DNA from 3 places in the Flavobacterium sp. WC2430 genome. Region 3 is predicted to be linked to each of the others. Evidence: riboswitches for the same ligand, from Rfam matches in the RefSeq annotation. Region 3 holds a riboswitch; each other region holds the start of a gene.
The links. A riboswitch is a leader RNA that binds a small molecule or an ion and turns the genes downstream of it on or off. The one in region 3 is predicted to bind S-adenosylmethionine.
Positions count from the first base shown of each region.

Region 1: another riboswitch for S-adenosylmethionine. It lies ahead of AB3G36_RS02940 (hypothetical protein); the one in region 3 lies ahead of thrA (bifunctional aspartate kinase/homoserine dehydrogenase I).
Region 2: another riboswitch for S-adenosylmethionine. It lies ahead of AB3G36_RS11775 (Na+/H+ antiporter NhaC family protein); the one in region 3 lies ahead of thrA (bifunctional aspartate kinase/homoserine dehydrogenase I).

Region 1 is NZ_CP162007.1:689,597-695,102, forward strand. It holds gene AB3G36_RS02930 (N-6 DNA methylase) at 1-715, opposite strand, end outside; gene AB3G36_RS02935 (helix-turn-helix transcriptional regulator) at 776-1,774, opposite strand; SAM-I-IV-variant riboswitch at 2,047-2,144, shown strand; gene AB3G36_RS02940 (hypothetical protein) at 2,112-2,519, shown strand; gene AB3G36_RS02945 (hypothetical protein) at 2,528-2,911, shown strand; gene AB3G36_RS02950 (hypothetical protein) at 2,886-3,485, shown strand; tRNA gene AB3G36_RS02955 (tRNA-Leu) at 4,086-4,165, opposite strand; gene AB3G36_RS02960 (ribose-phosphate pyrophosphokinase) at 4,454-5,395, shown strand; gene AB3G36_RS02965 (50S ribosomal protein L25/general stress protein Ctc) at 5,438-5,506, shown strand, end outside.
Region 2 is NZ_CP162007.1:2,684,823-2,690,328, reverse strand. It holds gene AB3G36_RS11785 (hypothetical protein) at 1-523, opposite strand, end outside; gene fabG (3-oxoacyl-[acyl-carrier-protein] reductase) at 594-1,340, opposite strand; gene AB3G36_RS11775 (Na+/H+ antiporter NhaC family protein) at 1,526-2,848, opposite strand; SAM-I-IV-variant riboswitch at 2,908-3,004, opposite strand; gene AB3G36_RS11770 (hypothetical protein) at 3,123-3,545, opposite strand; gene sucD (succinate--CoA ligase subunit alpha) at 3,634-4,506, opposite strand; gene AB3G36_RS11760 (nuclear transport factor 2 family protein) at 4,591-4,953, opposite strand; gene AB3G36_RS11755 (UDP-3-O-(3-hydroxymyristoyl)glucosamine N-acyltransferase) at 4,956-5,506, opposite strand, start outside.
Region 3 is NZ_CP162007.1:1,341,911-1,347,416, reverse strand. It holds gene thrA (bifunctional aspartate kinase/homoserine dehydrogenase I) at 1-2,872, opposite strand, end outside; SAM riboswitch class I at 2,953-3,061, opposite strand; gene AB3G36_RS05800 (hypothetical protein) at 3,237-3,443, opposite strand; gene metK (methionine adenosyltransferase) at 4,248-5,498, shown strand.

The sequences.
Region 1 (5,506 bases), 650 kb from region 3:
AATCAGTAATTCCATGAAAAAGGAAAGTCAATTTTGCCACGAAGATGTTTTCTGGGATTCTTGTTTCTCCATATATCGTCACATCATCACCACCTTCTTTAAAAACTGAAAATAAAAGACTCCCTGTTCCGCAAACAGGATCATAAATGCTTTTGACACTATTATCTTTTTTGAAACCAATTAGTTTTGCTATTAAAATACCAATTTCATTGGGTGTGGCTGTTCCAGCAGAATACTTGACGCTATTTTCAATAAAAGATTGGTTTACGTGCTCAAATGTGTCAACCCAGATGGTATTTCTTGTATTATCGGACGAAGCATGTCTGTTAGAATAATCTTCAATTAAAAGAATAATATTACCCAGAATAATATCTGAATCATGGTCTTTTCCTAAAACGGAGGCGCTATTAAAATCAATGAAATTTATTACACCATCGAAAATAGGGTTCTCCCTAGCAATAGAATTTAATCGCTTATTTATTTCATTACCAATTGAAGTTCTTTCTTCATAACATAATTTTAAAATAGATTGAAAATCACAATCGGCGGGAATCGTTATATTCAAACCTGTATTAGTGTTTTTATTATCACTAATGTGTCTTAAAAACACCAATGTTAAAATATAGTTTTTTAGACTATCGACCTCAATTTTACCCCGGAGTTTATTTAATAAATTCCAAAAATCACTATTCCAACTATTTTTACTCTCAGACATAAACTTTTATTTAACTAATTACTTTGCAAATGTAAATTGCATTAGTGCATTACACGTGCATTAATAATTATTTTTCATTTTATCGATTCTATCTTCTAGTTTTTCAACTAAAAATTGTGGTTTAATTAGTCTGATTTTTTCTCCAAAAGACAAAATCAATGTTTCCAACTCATAGTTTGGTATTAGGTTTAAGTGAATGAAATACTTACCATCTTGTTCTTTAATTTTCTGTGAGCCGTGAATAGGTTTGGTTTTTAAGTAAGGGACCAGAGACTGGTTAGCTTCAATTACGATCTCTTGGACTTCATCATTTGATACAGTAACTCCCACAACATCTTCGAAATATTCATTAAAGTCGATTTCAGTCTCTATATATTCCTGAGAAGTTTCTTGTATACTTTCTATTCTGTCTAAAGCTAAATTTGTTATAGTTTCATAATCATTGGACTTCCCAAATAAAAACCAACGCATATTATATTGCTTTAAATAATAGGGATGTAGGGAAAGGGTAGTAGCAGTATCTGTTTTGAAATTCTTATATTCAATATTTAAAACCTTTTTATAAAGAATTGCATTATAAAGTTCCGGAATGTATTCCAATCCCTTCAAGTATTCATTTTGTTCAAAACTGATAATAATCTCCTTTTGTTGTTTCAAGTTAAATGTAGATTCTAATCTTGTATTTAGCTCATTGATCCAATTGTATTGTGGTAATCCTTTGAAGCGGTCTAATGTTAACAATGCTTCCCTTAATTGATTTGCTTCTGTTTCATTCAAGGGTTGGTTTGAAATCGAAAAAGAAGGGTTTTGATACCTATAGAAAACTCTTCTCCCTTCTTTGTCTTTTGTGAGTTCAACATTCCAACCTTGTTCACTTTCCATGAATCTTAGATCATCATAGAGTTGTCTTTTTTTAATCCCTTCTTCATTTCCGGAATACTCATAAATTGCTTTATTACATTCTTCGATAAGATCTTCAATAGCGTATTTTCTTCCAGTATTACGGAAGCACTTATCTAAAGTTTGGTATCGGATAATAGCATGTTTATTTGTAGACATGTAAGAATTTAGTTCTGAATTTTATATAACACAATAATACAACAAAGCATAGGAATTAGAATGAGGAAAGCCGTAAAGGATTGCCTTATTTTAGATTAATTCCATGCTCTTTAATTTGTTTTGATTGCATTTGAGTAAAGAAACGATATTTTGTAGGAATTTACTATACCCAGTTTTAGTGATATTCTAAATGATTGTTAAGATAAGGATTCGCTTAATTTATATGTTTTATGGGGTTTTAAGGTCTGGATTTATTTTTAATTTATATATTTGAATATCATTACGAACTAAACTTAAGTAGTAGCAACCTGCGACCACACGCGAAGGTGCTGAAACAATGAGCCTAAACAAAGGAAAAATTATGTTTAAAACACCTCGGTTTATTTCCAAATTAAATACTGCTTTAAAAACAGAAAAGGCTGAAAAAAATCTGTTTAAGATTTATTTAGACCTCGATTTCCAGTTTTATAGTGTCGATTTTGACGAGCTCCACGAAGTCAACTATGTATATGACGAGAAGGAGTTGTACGACCAAAGTATCGCTGGTATTACAACGTTTTTAAAATTTCAAAAACCCAATGGAAGGGATTATGAGTTTTACCCTGATATCTATTATACACAACTAGGTAAAAATCAAAAATATGCTATTATCACGTATTCTTTTACAGGAGCTTATTCTACTAAAGCAGTTGCAATGGTTCAAAGACTGCGATTAGATACTATAGAGATATTTAAACATTCCTAAAAAATATAATGAAAACAAAAGCGATAAAAACTTTTACAGCTGTCATTACCCTTGGACTAGAAATAGGCTATAGCAAAGAGCTTTACAAGAAAAGTTTTTTGATTCAGACCCTTCAGGAGTATCAAAGGCATAGAATTGATGAAGCAAGTATTTATTTAAGTGCTTCAATCACCGAATGTATTATTGTTTTAGGTGGTCAGGAAGAGAAGCATTTAAAGTTAGAATTTATAAACTATCCCAGATTCCCTTTGGATGTTGAGGTGTTTAAAAATGAAATAATAAAACTTGGTTCTCATTTGCTTAATCAGATGCAACAAAACAGAACTGTAATCGTGTTTACAGATGAAACAATTATGTTGGAAGTAGATGAAGGAATTGACCCAAGGATTTAAGAGAGAATTATTTAACTGTAATATTATAATTATGAGAATTTTGTTGTTTTTACTGTCCTATGCTATAGTTCTTTGGCTTTTATTTATTCCTAAAAATATCTTCTATTTAGAAATATATGAATTATTTGGAGATGAATTACCAATTGTTATATTGGCAATATTGCCAATATTTCCAAGTTTGAAAATTTCCTCATATCTAAATAAAAAAATTCAAAATTTAAATATCTATAAATTAACTAATCTTCAAATACTGACAGGGGGCATTGAATTTGTAATTCCAGCCTGTCTATCTTTTTTCCTATTTCAGTATGTTCACAAAATAGAATCATATGGTTATGGCTATTCACATAATATATCCGACACCATTGTCTATGTTTTTTCAGCGCTATTTTTTGTGATTTTGCTTCTTGAATGGATAAGAAGGTATAAATCAGAAAAAGATAAGTATCTAGTTTTCACATACATTTATATTGTAATTATGGTAATTGCATTTATGCTTAGTATAAAATATATTGCACTCATGTTTGAGCCTAACTACTTGCCTTTTGAAGAGTCACAGAAAATTAGAAGATAAGATTATGAATACCTATATCGTTTATTTTTCGCAAAAATAGAGGGATTAAGGACTGTATATAAAGTAGGGGGTTGGTAGTTGAAAAGGAAAACGACTTTAAAAACAGCCACCCCCCTAGGTGAATAATGTTTTTCTTTGATTTGTTTTGAAATTTTATGTTCTTCGCTGGTAGAGGAATTTTGTACCCTATATCAGCTCTTTGTTCCTGTATAGTAAAAACCCCTTTGCTAGGTCAGTTTTATTCCGTTTTTTAGGGCTGAACGGCAATCCTGTCTAGGTTGTTTGCACAATTACAAACTGTCACTTCTTTATCAAAGTAATATTATAACTGACTACTTACTTTGTATAATTGAAAAATGTCATATAAGTTGAAGGAGATGAAAACTATCTTAACAGGAAAAAGACATGAATAGGTGTTTGTATCTATACTTTCAATTTATTCTAAAATTTAAAACACAGCAACTATAATATATAAGAAATTTAAACATTGAAAAATGAGTTTATTTTGCGTGTTTTCTCTTTTGTCGGGCAATGGCCGGACAAATGCCATAAAAAAAAGCCTGTAACACTTGATAAACAAGCAATTACAGACTTTTTAAGTACCCGGAGCCGGAGTCGAACCGGCACGGTTTCCCACAGGTGTTTGAGACCAGCGCGTCTACCAATTCCGCCATCCGGGCTTAGCAGACATGAAATAACAACAGTTATTTCAACGCAATAAAAGAGGAGATTGTAATAAATCAACCATCGATTCCTTTAACACGGTGCAAATGTAAAAAATAATATTAAAAATTCTACTAAAAATACTTAATTTTTTCCTTTCAGAGTTGAATAAATTTTATAAATTTGCACCTCGTTAAAAACGCAACACACAACTAACTACACCCGAGGCGCATACAAACATCTGGCTTAGACAATTGACTAAGCCGAACAGTATGGAGCGTAGCGGAATAAAAACAACAAATTAAATGTCACACCTAGAACCAGAAGCTAAAATTTTTGCTTGTTCACAAAGTGTCTATCTTGCTGAAAAAATTTCTGCAGAATACGGAATACCACTAGGAAAGGTTACCATGTCACATTATAGTGACGGTGAATTTCAACCTTCTTACGAAGAGTCTATCAGAGGGTTACGTGTGTTTATTGTTTGTTCTACATTCCCAAATTCAGATAATTTGATGGAATTATTACTAATGATAGATGCTGCAAAACGGGCTTCGGCTAGACATATAACTGCAGTAATTCCTTACTTTGGTTGGGCTAGACAAGATAGAAAAGACAAGCCAAGAGTTCCGATAGGAGCTAAACTAACAGCTAAGTTGCTAGAAACTGCTGGAGCAACAAGAGTAATGACCATGGATTTGCATGCAGATCAAATTCAAGGATTCTTTGAAAAACCAGTAGATCACCTTTTTGCCTCTACTATCTTTTTACCGTATGTAAAAAGTTTAGGATTGGACAATTTGACAATCGCTTCTCCTGATATGGGAGGTTCAAAAAGAGCGTATGCGTATTCTAAGTTTTTAGAATCGGATGTAGTTATTTGCTACAAACAAAGAAAAGAAGCCAATATTATCGACACCATGGAATTAATTGGTGAAGTAAAAGGTAAAAATGTAATCTTAGTAGATGACATGATTGATACCGGAGGAACTTTGGCGAAAGCCGCTGATTTAATGATGGAAAAAGGAGCATTGAGTGTAAGAGCAATATGTACACACGCCATCTTATCAGGAAGCGCCTACGAAAAAATAGAAAATTCTAAATTATTAGAATTAATTGTTACCGATTCTATTCCATTAAAGAAAGAATCAAAGAAAATAAGAGTGTTGAGTTGTGCCCCGCTTTTTGCTGAAGTTATGCACATGGTACATCATAACAATTCCATTAGCGGAAAATTTATTATGTAACCACAAACAAGTAGAATATTTAATAACTATATAATTTTTACAATGAAATCGATTACAATTAAAGGATCAGAAAGAGAAAGCGTGGGAAAAGTTGCGACTAAAGCCTTACGT
Region 2 (5,506 bases), 1.3 Mb from region 3:
AAACTTTATTATTTGCATCAAAACTGTACACATATTTATTACCATTGGTTTGGTTTCCGTCTGTGATAATAACGGTTGGAAAAACTGCATTTTTATTGATGCTTCTTAAATCTTTAGCTATTGCATCTAAATTCGTTTGATGTCCTTTAAAATCAAATTTTTCCGAAGGTTCAAAATCAGCATCAAATCGATAGGACTGAACATCAAATTTATCTTGTAAATCGGTATTCGAAACTAAAGCTGTATATAATTCTTGCGCTTTATTATTCGCTTTAAGCGCTACAATTGAACTCGAATTATCAACTACAATAGGTAAAGGTGTTTTTACTATCTCTAAGGTACTTGTTGTTATAACTGGATTTATCAGCAACAATAATATCCCGAAAATGGAAGCAAAACGCAATAAAGCCAAAAACAAATTCAATTTTGATTTGTTTTTGGCTTTAAAATAATATTGAAAAAATGACAAACCTCCTGCAATTACTATAGAAAGTACTATCAAGAGAATCGTGTTTGTTGTCATTCTTTTTTATTTGATTAAAATTGAAGAAATTAAAGATTGAAAAATTTGAGAATCTTTAAATTTTTAAATCTTAAGTAAGCATTCCTCCACATACATTCAATACTTGCCCAGAGATATAAGAACTCATATCTGAAGCTAAGAATAGACATGCATTAGCAACATCTTCAGTAGTACCACCACGTTTTAACGGAATTCCATCTCTCCATCCTTGAACCACATCGTCATTCAATTTGGCAGTCATTTCAGTTTCAATAAATCCAGGTGCAATCGCATTACAACGAATGTTACGAGAACCCAATTCTAATGCTACTGATTTAGTAAAACCAATAACTCCAGCCTTAGAAGCCGCATAATTCGTTTGTCCCGCATTTCCTTTTACCCCTACTACACTACTCATATTGATGATAGAACCTGCACGTTTTTTCAAGAATGTTTTTTGAACTGCCTTAGTCATATTGAAAACCGACTTCAAATTCACATCAATTACTTTGTCAAAATCCTCTTCAGACATACGCATTAGCAAATTATCCTTTGTAATTCCAGCGTTATTGATTAAAATATCAACAGTACCAAATTCAGCAATTACAGCTTCAACCATAGTTTGCGCTTCATTAAAATCAGCGGCATTTGATTGGTATCCTTTCGCTTTTATTCCCAAAGCATTCAATTCATTTTCTAATGCTAAAGCCGATTCTACAGATGAACTGTAAGTAAACGCAACATTTGCACCGTGTTTTGCAAAAACCTCTGCAATTCCTTTTCCAATTCCACGACTTGCGCCTGTTATAATGGCCACTTTTCCTTCTAGTAATTTCATATTCGAAAATTAGTTTAATTTTTATTTGAAGCTATTCCCGCTATTCGCTTCAATCTTTTATGTTTTAAAGAAAAACATAAAAGGATTTCCACTACTATCAGGGCTATCTTAGAGTCGTCAAATATAGAATAATTCCTTTTTTAAAAAAAATTTCAAATTCAATAACATTATAAATCGAACCGATTTTAAATATCTAAAAATCGTTTTACTAATTTATCCCAAAATGAACTATAAATCGCTACCAAAGTAAAAATAAATAAAAATAGATGATACCACGCATTCCCAAGCAAATCCATAAAATCAAGTTTCCCATTAGCAAAACTTAAAATCAAAAGTACTTGCGCACCATAAGGCAAAATTCCTTGAATAACACAGGAAAAAATATCAAGAATAGCGGCTGTTTTTTTAGAACTTAAATTGTATTCGTCGTTAATTTCCTTGGCAATTCCTCCAGTAATCACAATTGAAACCGTATTATTAGCAATAGCTACATTGGTAAAACCCACTAAAGCCCCAATCCCCGCTTGGGCTGATTTTTTACTCTTAATGCGTTTTTTTATTTGGTACAATAAAAAATCAATACCTCCAGCCTTATCCACCATAGCGGCTAAACCTCCAGTCAGCATCGATAGCAAAAAGATTTCGGTCATACTGGTGAATCCTTCATAAATTTTTCGCGCAAATTCCATTAACGTAAAATGATTTCCAAAATACCCAATTAATCCAGCCAATATAGTTCCAATAATCAAGGTAGAAAATACATCAACACCAACCAATGCAAGTACAATTACTAAAATATAAGGTACAATTGCAATCCATTCAAAACTTGTTTTAGGAATAGCTACTGCAGTAATATCAGAATTCAATCCCAAATAAAAGAATACTGCGATTGTTATAATAGCAGCAGGAAAAGCAATGAATAAATTGATTTTAAATTTATCTTTCAATTCACAACCTAAGGATTGTGTCGCAGCAATTGTCGTATCGGAAATCATAGATAAATTATCACCTAACATGGAACCTCCTAATAAAGCACCAGCAATCAAAGGCAATGAAGCGCCACTAGAATTAGCCAAATCAACTGCAATTGGCCCAATTGCCACAATTGCACCTACAGAAGTTCCTGTAGCTGTTGATAAAAAAGCGGCTATCAAAAAGATCCCCAACGGAAAGTAAGCCACATCTACAGTATTAATTCCAAGACTTACCACGGCATCAACACCTCCCATTGCTTTACTAACCACTGCAAAAGCACCTGCTAATAGATAAATCAAACACATAGTCATAATTTTACTCTCTCCGCAACCTGCAATCAAGGTGGTTACTTTTTCATCAGCTGAACCTTTAAACAGTAAAAAAGCAGCAATAATTCCAATTAAAACCGCTATTGGAGCAGGTAAAGCATAAAAGTCATCAAGCCAAATTCCAGCTCCTAAAAAAGTAAAAATAAAAATCAATAAAGGAATTAAAGCGTAAGCACTTCCCCTTTTTTTCAATAAATGAGTCATAAATCAGTTTTAAAAATGATAGTATTATGACGAAAACTAAAGCAAAAAAAATGGGAATGTAAAACAACATTTTTTCCAAAGGATTTGGCTTATCGTTTTAGCACCTTGCTCGTTGTTGCAGGTTGCTATCTCATTATGAGATTCGTGATAACGGCTGCAAAAGTAAATATTATTTTATATAAAAAGCAATAGTAAAGTAGATTTTATAATTTAAAACCAAAAAAGCCTTACCGAAGTAAAGCTTTTTATAATTAAATTATAATTTTGTAACTGACTAGAAAGCCACATTCCATTTTGGTAATCTTCCATTTTCATCTAAGAAGTTTTGTAAAACTTGTCCTTCTACAGATGTTGGAATCCCTTTAGATTTCTCGTTGAAAGTTTCGTACCAAACCACTTCCAAAGTGCTAATATCCTCTTTTACCATTTGTGTTGGCCAAGAATATTTTCTTCCTGTTTTTGCAAACTGGTGTCCTTCAACAATCTTTTCTTTCAAACCACCATTTTTGATTTTCAAAGACCCATCGTTTTGAACAGTTCCTGTAGAACCCACCATGATTAACTCTTTTTCATCTGCAACTGCATAAACCAAAAATACACCACTTCCTTCAGAAGCGTTACATACTTGCTCTAAGCTATCGTCTGCTGTAAAAGTGAAGCTATCGCTTACCTTAAACTTTTTTAATTCTTTGTACATCTTTCTTTTGTATTAATATTAAATAAAATGCCTCACAAAAAAAGTGAGGCATTTTTATAATGACTTGAAATCACCACTAATTTTTCAATTATCCGATAACTTCTTTTACTTTTTTTCCAATTTCAGCTGGAGAATCTACAACGTGAATTCCACATTCTCTCATGATTTGTTTTTTAGCTTCAGCAGTATCATCTGATCCACCAACAATAGCACCTGCATGACCCATTGTACGACCCGCTGGAGCAGTAACTCCCGCAATAAATCCTACAACTGGTTTACGGTTACCATCAGCCTTAATCCAATGAGCAGCATCGGCTTCTAATTGACCACCTATCTCACCTATCATAACGATACATTCTGTTTCTGGGTCATTCATCAATAATTCAACTGCTTCTTTAGTAGTAGTTCCAATGATTGGGTCTCCACCAATACCAATTGCAGTCGTAATTCCTAATCCTTGTTTTACAACTTGGTCAGCCGCTTCATATGTTAATGTTCCTGATTTAGAAACAATACCTACAGTTCCTTTTTTAAATACAAAACCTGGCATAATACCAACTTTAGCTTCACCAGGAGTAATGATACCAGGACAGTTAGGACCTATTAACCTAGCATTTCTTTCTTTTACGTAAGCATTTGCTTTGATCATATCAGCTACAGGAATTCCCTCTGTAATAGCGATAATTACTTTTATTCCAGCATCAGCAGCTTCCATAATTGCGTCCGCAGCAAAAGCAGGTGGTACAAAAATGATTGTTGTGTCAGCACCAGCTTGTTCAACTGCATCTTTTACAGTATTGAAAACAGGTCTGTCTAGATGAGTTGATCCTCCTTTACCTGGAGTAACACCACCAACTACGTTTGTACCGTACTCAATCATTTGAGAAGCATGGAAAGTTCCTTCGCTTCCTGTAAATCCTTGAACAATTATTTTGGAATCTTTATTAACTAAAACACTCATGATATATATTTTATGTGATTTTTAAAATTGTGATGCAAAAGTAAGGTTTTGAAAATTATTTTTAGCCCTTTATTATCAAATAAATTAGGATAATTGACTCATTTGATAACCTCTATATAATTTATTGTCTTTTATTTGCCAAATTGCAATAAAATGGGCCAATAACATTTCTTCTCTAGGGTTCTCTATTGTTTTTACAAAATGAGAATAACGAACCGTAACCATATCATTTTCTGAAACGATATGACTTATTCTTACTTTCGAACGAACATACGCTTTACTCAAATCATTAGAGAGACTCAATAAAGAATCATAATCCAACTGGATAAATCCTTTACTACTATTCCAATCTACAATGATATCAGAATGCAAATAATCTTTTAAAATGTCACTATCAATTAGTGCATCTGATTTGTAAAACTTTTGAATAATTTCTTTTGCCGACATAATTATTTCAATTTATTGAGTATCTCAGGTATTCTTTTAATATTGGCCAGTTGTTTCAACTTCTCTCTAGATTCTTCAATTGGTGTACCGAAATAAGTTTTGCCCCCTTCTACCGATTTAGTCACTCCAGTTTGCCCTAAAATTACTGCTTTTTCTCCAATTGTGATGCCACTAGTGGTTCCTACTTGTCCCCAAATCGTAACTTCATCTTTAATAATTACACATCCTGCAATTCCAGTTTGTGAAGCGATAAGACATTTTTTTCCAATCACGGTATCATGACCTACATGTACTTGATTGTCAATTTTTGTTCCTTCTCCAATGATTGTATCACCTGTAACCCCCTTGTCAATTGTACAAAGTGCACCTATACCAACATTGTCTTTAATTACAACTCTACCACCCGAAAGTAATTGATCAAAACCATCTTCACGTTTCTTATAGTAAAAAGCGTCAGCTCCCAAAATTGTACCTGCGTGAATAATTACATTGTCGCCAATAACTGTATGATCGTAAATCGAAACATTAGAATGAATCAAGCAGTTTTTTCCAA
Region 3 (5,506 bases):
CCTTAGCCGAGAAATTATTGAATAAATAACTCAATGTTCCTGAGAAAACTCCTTTTATTTTAGTAATATTTTCACCGGAAAGATGCAATAATTTTATCGTGTCAATTAACGGTAAACCTGCACCAACATTGGTTTCATACAAATAATTCTTTTGATTATCAGCCAATACTTTTCTAAGTTCTTTATAAAAACCATAACTCAATGTATTGGCCACTTTATTGGAGGAGATTAAATCAAAACTATTTTCGGCAAGCGGAATATAGTTCTCTACAAACGTTGCACTAGCTGTATTATCAACGGCAATCAAATTCTCTAGATGGTGCTCATTTGCGTAAGCAATTACATCATCAATCGTATATGAAGCACCGTTAGTTTGAATTTCATTTTTCCAGTTAGCCGAAACTCCATTTTTATTCAAAAGGACATTTCTAGAATTAGCAATAGCAAACACATTCAACTTAACGTCTTTTCTTTTTTCGATGGCTTTGGCCGATTCTAAAATTTGATTGATTAATGTTCCACCCACTAATCCATGACCAAAAATGGCAATGTTAATTTTCTTGGCCACTCCAAAAATCTCTCCGTGAATTACGTTCAATGCTTTGTTTAGTTCTGATTTTTTAACCACTAAACTGACATTCTTACCTGTAACAGTATTGTTGAATAAAATAGGAACAATTTTGTTTTTTATCAAAGCCGTATAGGGCTTATGAAAAGTACTTAGATCTTGCCCAATAATCGAAATCACCGATACATTATCAGTCACCGTGATTTTATTGACATCCTTAGAATAAAAATCATTTTCGAATTCTTTTTCTAATTCGATCATGGCTTTTGTCGCTTTATCAGCAGCAACCACAAGACCAATTCCTCTTTCAGAAGAACCTTGCGAAATAATACTTACACTAATATCATTATCACCCATCACTCTAAAAATACGCGCATCAACACCCGTTTTTCCTAGTAATCCTCTTCCTTCTAAATTTACCAAAGACACATTTTCTAAAACAGACAATGTTTTAATTCCTGCAGCATTAGAGTTAGAAGTAATTAACGTTCCTTTATTTTCATGATTAAACGTATTCAGAATTCGAAGTGGAATATTTTTTTCTAATAACGGAATAATTGTTTTCGCATGTAAAATGTTCGCGCCAAAATTAGCCATTTCATTCGCTTCGTTATACGACAACGATTCAATCTTCTTTGCGTCTAAAACCAATTCTGGATTAGCAGTATAAATCCCATCAACATGCGTGAAATTTTGTAATTCCTCGGCATTAATATAATTAGCAATTAATGAAGCAGTATAATTACTTCCGTTTCTACCCAAAGTGGTTGTTTCTTGTTTCCCATTAGAACCAATAAAACCAGTAAGTACTAGAACGAAATCTTTATTTTCTTTAAAAACTTGGATAATATTCTTTTTAGAAAGAGCGTCTAATGGTTGTGCATCACCAAAATTTGAGTCAGTTACAATCAACTCTCTTGTATCAGCCAGCTTTGCAGGAATGTTTTTTTGATTCAATAAAAATACCAATAATTTTGCCGAAAGCACCTCACCTTGCGCTAAAACTTGGTCTTTGATTTTAGGGCTATAATCGCCAATTAAACTTACCCCTTCAAATAGTTTGTCTAGTTTATCATATTCAGCCGAGAAATCTACTGCGTCAAAACCGTCTTTTTGATAGGTTTTAAAACTTTCTAGTAAAGGCTTATAGTTTCCGTTTTTGGCAGCGATGGTTAAAATATCATCAAGCTCATCTGTTGCTTTGCCACGTGCCGAAACTACAACAGCAATTTTTTCTTCTTGCTTTACTTTACTTTCAATAATATCCAAAACTGTATTGATTCCTTCGCCGTTAGCCAAAGATTTTCCACCAAATTTTACTATTTTCATCTGCTTTTTATTTTTAAAAACAACTTCTAATAAATTGTCTAATTGTTCGTATTCCATCAAGAAGGCATCGTGCCCGTGTTGTGAGTCAATCTCACTATAGAATACATTATTTTTAAATTTTTTAATTTCATTGTAGGTTTCTCGATTTTCTTTTGCTGTAAAAAACAAATCCGAATTGATTCCTACAATGTATATATTGGCATCCACTTTTGAAATAATCGATTCTAAAGACTCATGATTCCGAGTAATATCAATTGTTTTCAACAATTGATTCATCATTTTATAAGCAGATAGTTGAAACCTTTTTTCTAGTTTTTCTCCGTGGTAATTCAACCAACTTTCTACTTGAAATGTTTCGAGTTGCACATTGATATCCCTATTAAATTTTTCTTTGAAAGATTCAGGTGTTCGGTAGCACAACATGGCGTGAATACGCGCGTCTTCAATTGGTTTTTTAGAATTATTAAGGATTTGCTCTTGCAAATAACAATTAGCAATCAACCAGTCTGTCGCTTTCCAATCAGTAGCAATAGGAATAAAGTTTTGTGCCAATTTAGGTTCCAAAGCTAAAATTTCCCAAGCAATTCCACCACCCACAGAACCGCCAATGAGAGCAAATAAACTATCAATTTTCAAAAACCGAAGTCCTTCGATGAAAATCCTAGCAATATCTCTGGCGATAAAATCTCTGTAATTCTCTATGGTAGCCGAATTGAAGCCATTACCTGGTACATCAAAAGAGACGATCGTATATTTTCTAGTATCAATAGTTTTATCGACACCCACGATATCATTCCACCAACCTGATTCTCCAATAACTTGTGAATTTCCGGTCAAGGCATGGTTTATTAAAATAATGGGAGCCGTATGCAGCGGAGCACCAAAAATTTGATAACTTAAGTTGAGGCTAGCGTATAATGCACCATTATGGGTGGTGAAATTTTGTAAGGTAATATGTGTTGGTTTATTTTCCAATGTCAAATCTTTTATTGATTTTGATTTGTATTTGGAAATATTAGAAAGAAAAAACTAGGGAATTACTAGAGAATTTCTTGTTGTTATCTTTCCACTTTTGGGAGTGGTAGAATGCAGCACCTTCTTCGATTTCTCAAAGGGTTGCTAAGGCTTCATCGGGTCTAATCCCTCGTCCTTTCTTTATAACATTTCAATACGTTTGTGAACTTAATGATGCAAATTAACTACTAATTTTTTAAACAAACAAATTTTAAACATTCTGATTTTTAGCTAAAAATATATTTAACAAAAAAACGCAAGGCATCGCTGAATATAACTATTCAGAAATTACTCGCGTACAAAAGGGATGTTGAACAACTTCCAATTAAATGAAAAGTGTATCATTTTCTTTTGAATACATTAAAAGTTGTAATGAATTAACTGCTTTTTTAGATTTTTTTGAGTCTGGTATTTCCATTCCCAATCTTGGATTCACTAATTCATCAACAACTAGTCCGTTGTCCGTATTTTTTTTGCCTCTTAAATTCCTTAGAAACCCCAATGTTCTTGAAAATTTGTTAGTTGTATTCATGATAATTATATTTAAGTTAGTTTGTTTTCTCTTTATTATTTTAAAAAAATTTAGATACCAGAATAAAAAAAATCCTTTTGGACAAAATACCAAAAGGATTCAAGTTATATAAAACTTATACTTTTGGAATCAACAGACCTTATCGCAAAACATTGCGACAACTATCTGAATCTTTTTATTTGAAAATATTTTCATTTATTTATTTTTATGAATCGTACTATTTGTATAAATTAAAAAAGCCTCCCAATTGTCTTGGGAGGCTTTTGCTATATTATATATAATTTAAAGCAATAACTAGCTCCCGAATTTCTTCGATAGGACTACAAATTGTTTACAAATATTAAAATTCATCTTTGATATTTTTTACTGAAACAAATATCTTATTTAATTCTGTATCTTCCAAATAATTCACAACTATTTAACGATATTTTCATCTTTAAAATGAAAAACAGAGATACTATTAACAAATAACAGTGATAATGTTATGAAATCAATTACTTTTCCGTTTTAAACTGGCACTCCTGTTACTTTTTTAAAAATCACTACCTCAAACCAGTTGTACTATTTAATTTGATTTTTAATTTAAAAAATAGTTAAGTTTAATTTGCAATTCAAAATGGTTTCATACATTTGCACCCAAATACAAGAGGAAAAATTTGAACTGATTGCAACCTCTTCATAATGAAACGAATTCATTATGAATACTGAAAATTTTTCAGTAGAAAAAATGCTAAAGCAGAAACTCTCCTTTAGCTCGATATTTGCAATTATTTTTCCTCGCTTAATTTTAAAATAAAAATTATTATGGCTTATTTATTTACGTCAGAATCTGTGAGCGAAGGACATCCAGACAAAATTGCAGATCAAATTTCAGACGCATTAATTGATAACTTTTTAGCATTTGACGCTGATTCAAAAGTAGCTTGTGAAACTTTAGTGACTACAGGTCAAGTAATTTTAGCAGGTGAGGTAAAATCAAATACCTATTTAGATGTACAAAACATTGCTCGTGAAGTAATCAGAAAGATCGGTTACACCAAAAGCGAATATATGTTTGAAGCCAATTCTTGTGGTATTCTTTCGGCAATTCACGAACAATCAGCAGATATTAATCAAGGTGTTGACCGTTCTAATCCAGAAGAACAAGGAGCGGGTGATCAAGGAATGATGTTTGGTTACGCTACAAACGAAACAGAGAATTATATGCCATTGGCACTTGATTTATCTCATAAATTATTACAAGAATTAGCCCTATTAAGACGTGAAAATACAGCAATCACTTATTTACGTCCTGACGCTAAATCTCAAGTAACACTTGAATATAGTGATGATAACATCCCAACTCGTATTGACGCGATTGTTATATCAACTCAACATGATGATTTTGACGAAGAAGCGATTATGCTTGCTAAAATCAAGAAAGATATTGTGGAAATCTTGATTCCTAGAATCATTGCAAAAAACCCAAAAAGCGCTCATTTATTTAACGATGCGATTCACTACCACATTAACCCAACAGGTAAATTTGTAATAGGTGGACCTCATGGAGATACTGGTTTGACTGGTAGAAAAATCATTGTGGATACTTACGGTGGAAAAGGTGCTCATGGTGGAGGTGCATTCTCAGGTAAAGACCCTAGTAAAGTAGACAGAAGTGCTGCTTATGCAACTCGACATATCGCTAAAAACTTGGTTGCTGCTGGTATTGCTAGTGAAATTTTAGTACAAGTATCGTACGCTATTGGTGTTGCTAAACCTATGGGAATCTTTATTGAGACCTACGGAACATCAAAATTGAACTTGACTGACGGTGAAATTGCTAAAAAAGTAGAAGCAATCTTTGATATGCGTCCTTACTTTATTGAACAACGCTTAAAATTAAGAAACCCTATCTACAGTGAAACAGCTGCTTACGGACATATGGGACGTACACCTGAAACGGTAACGAAAACTTTTTCTGCTCCAGGAGGATTAACAAAAACTGTTGAAGTTGAGTTGTTCACATGGGAAAAATTAGACTTTGTTGACCAAGTTAAAACGGCTTTTGGATTGTAATTAATTTA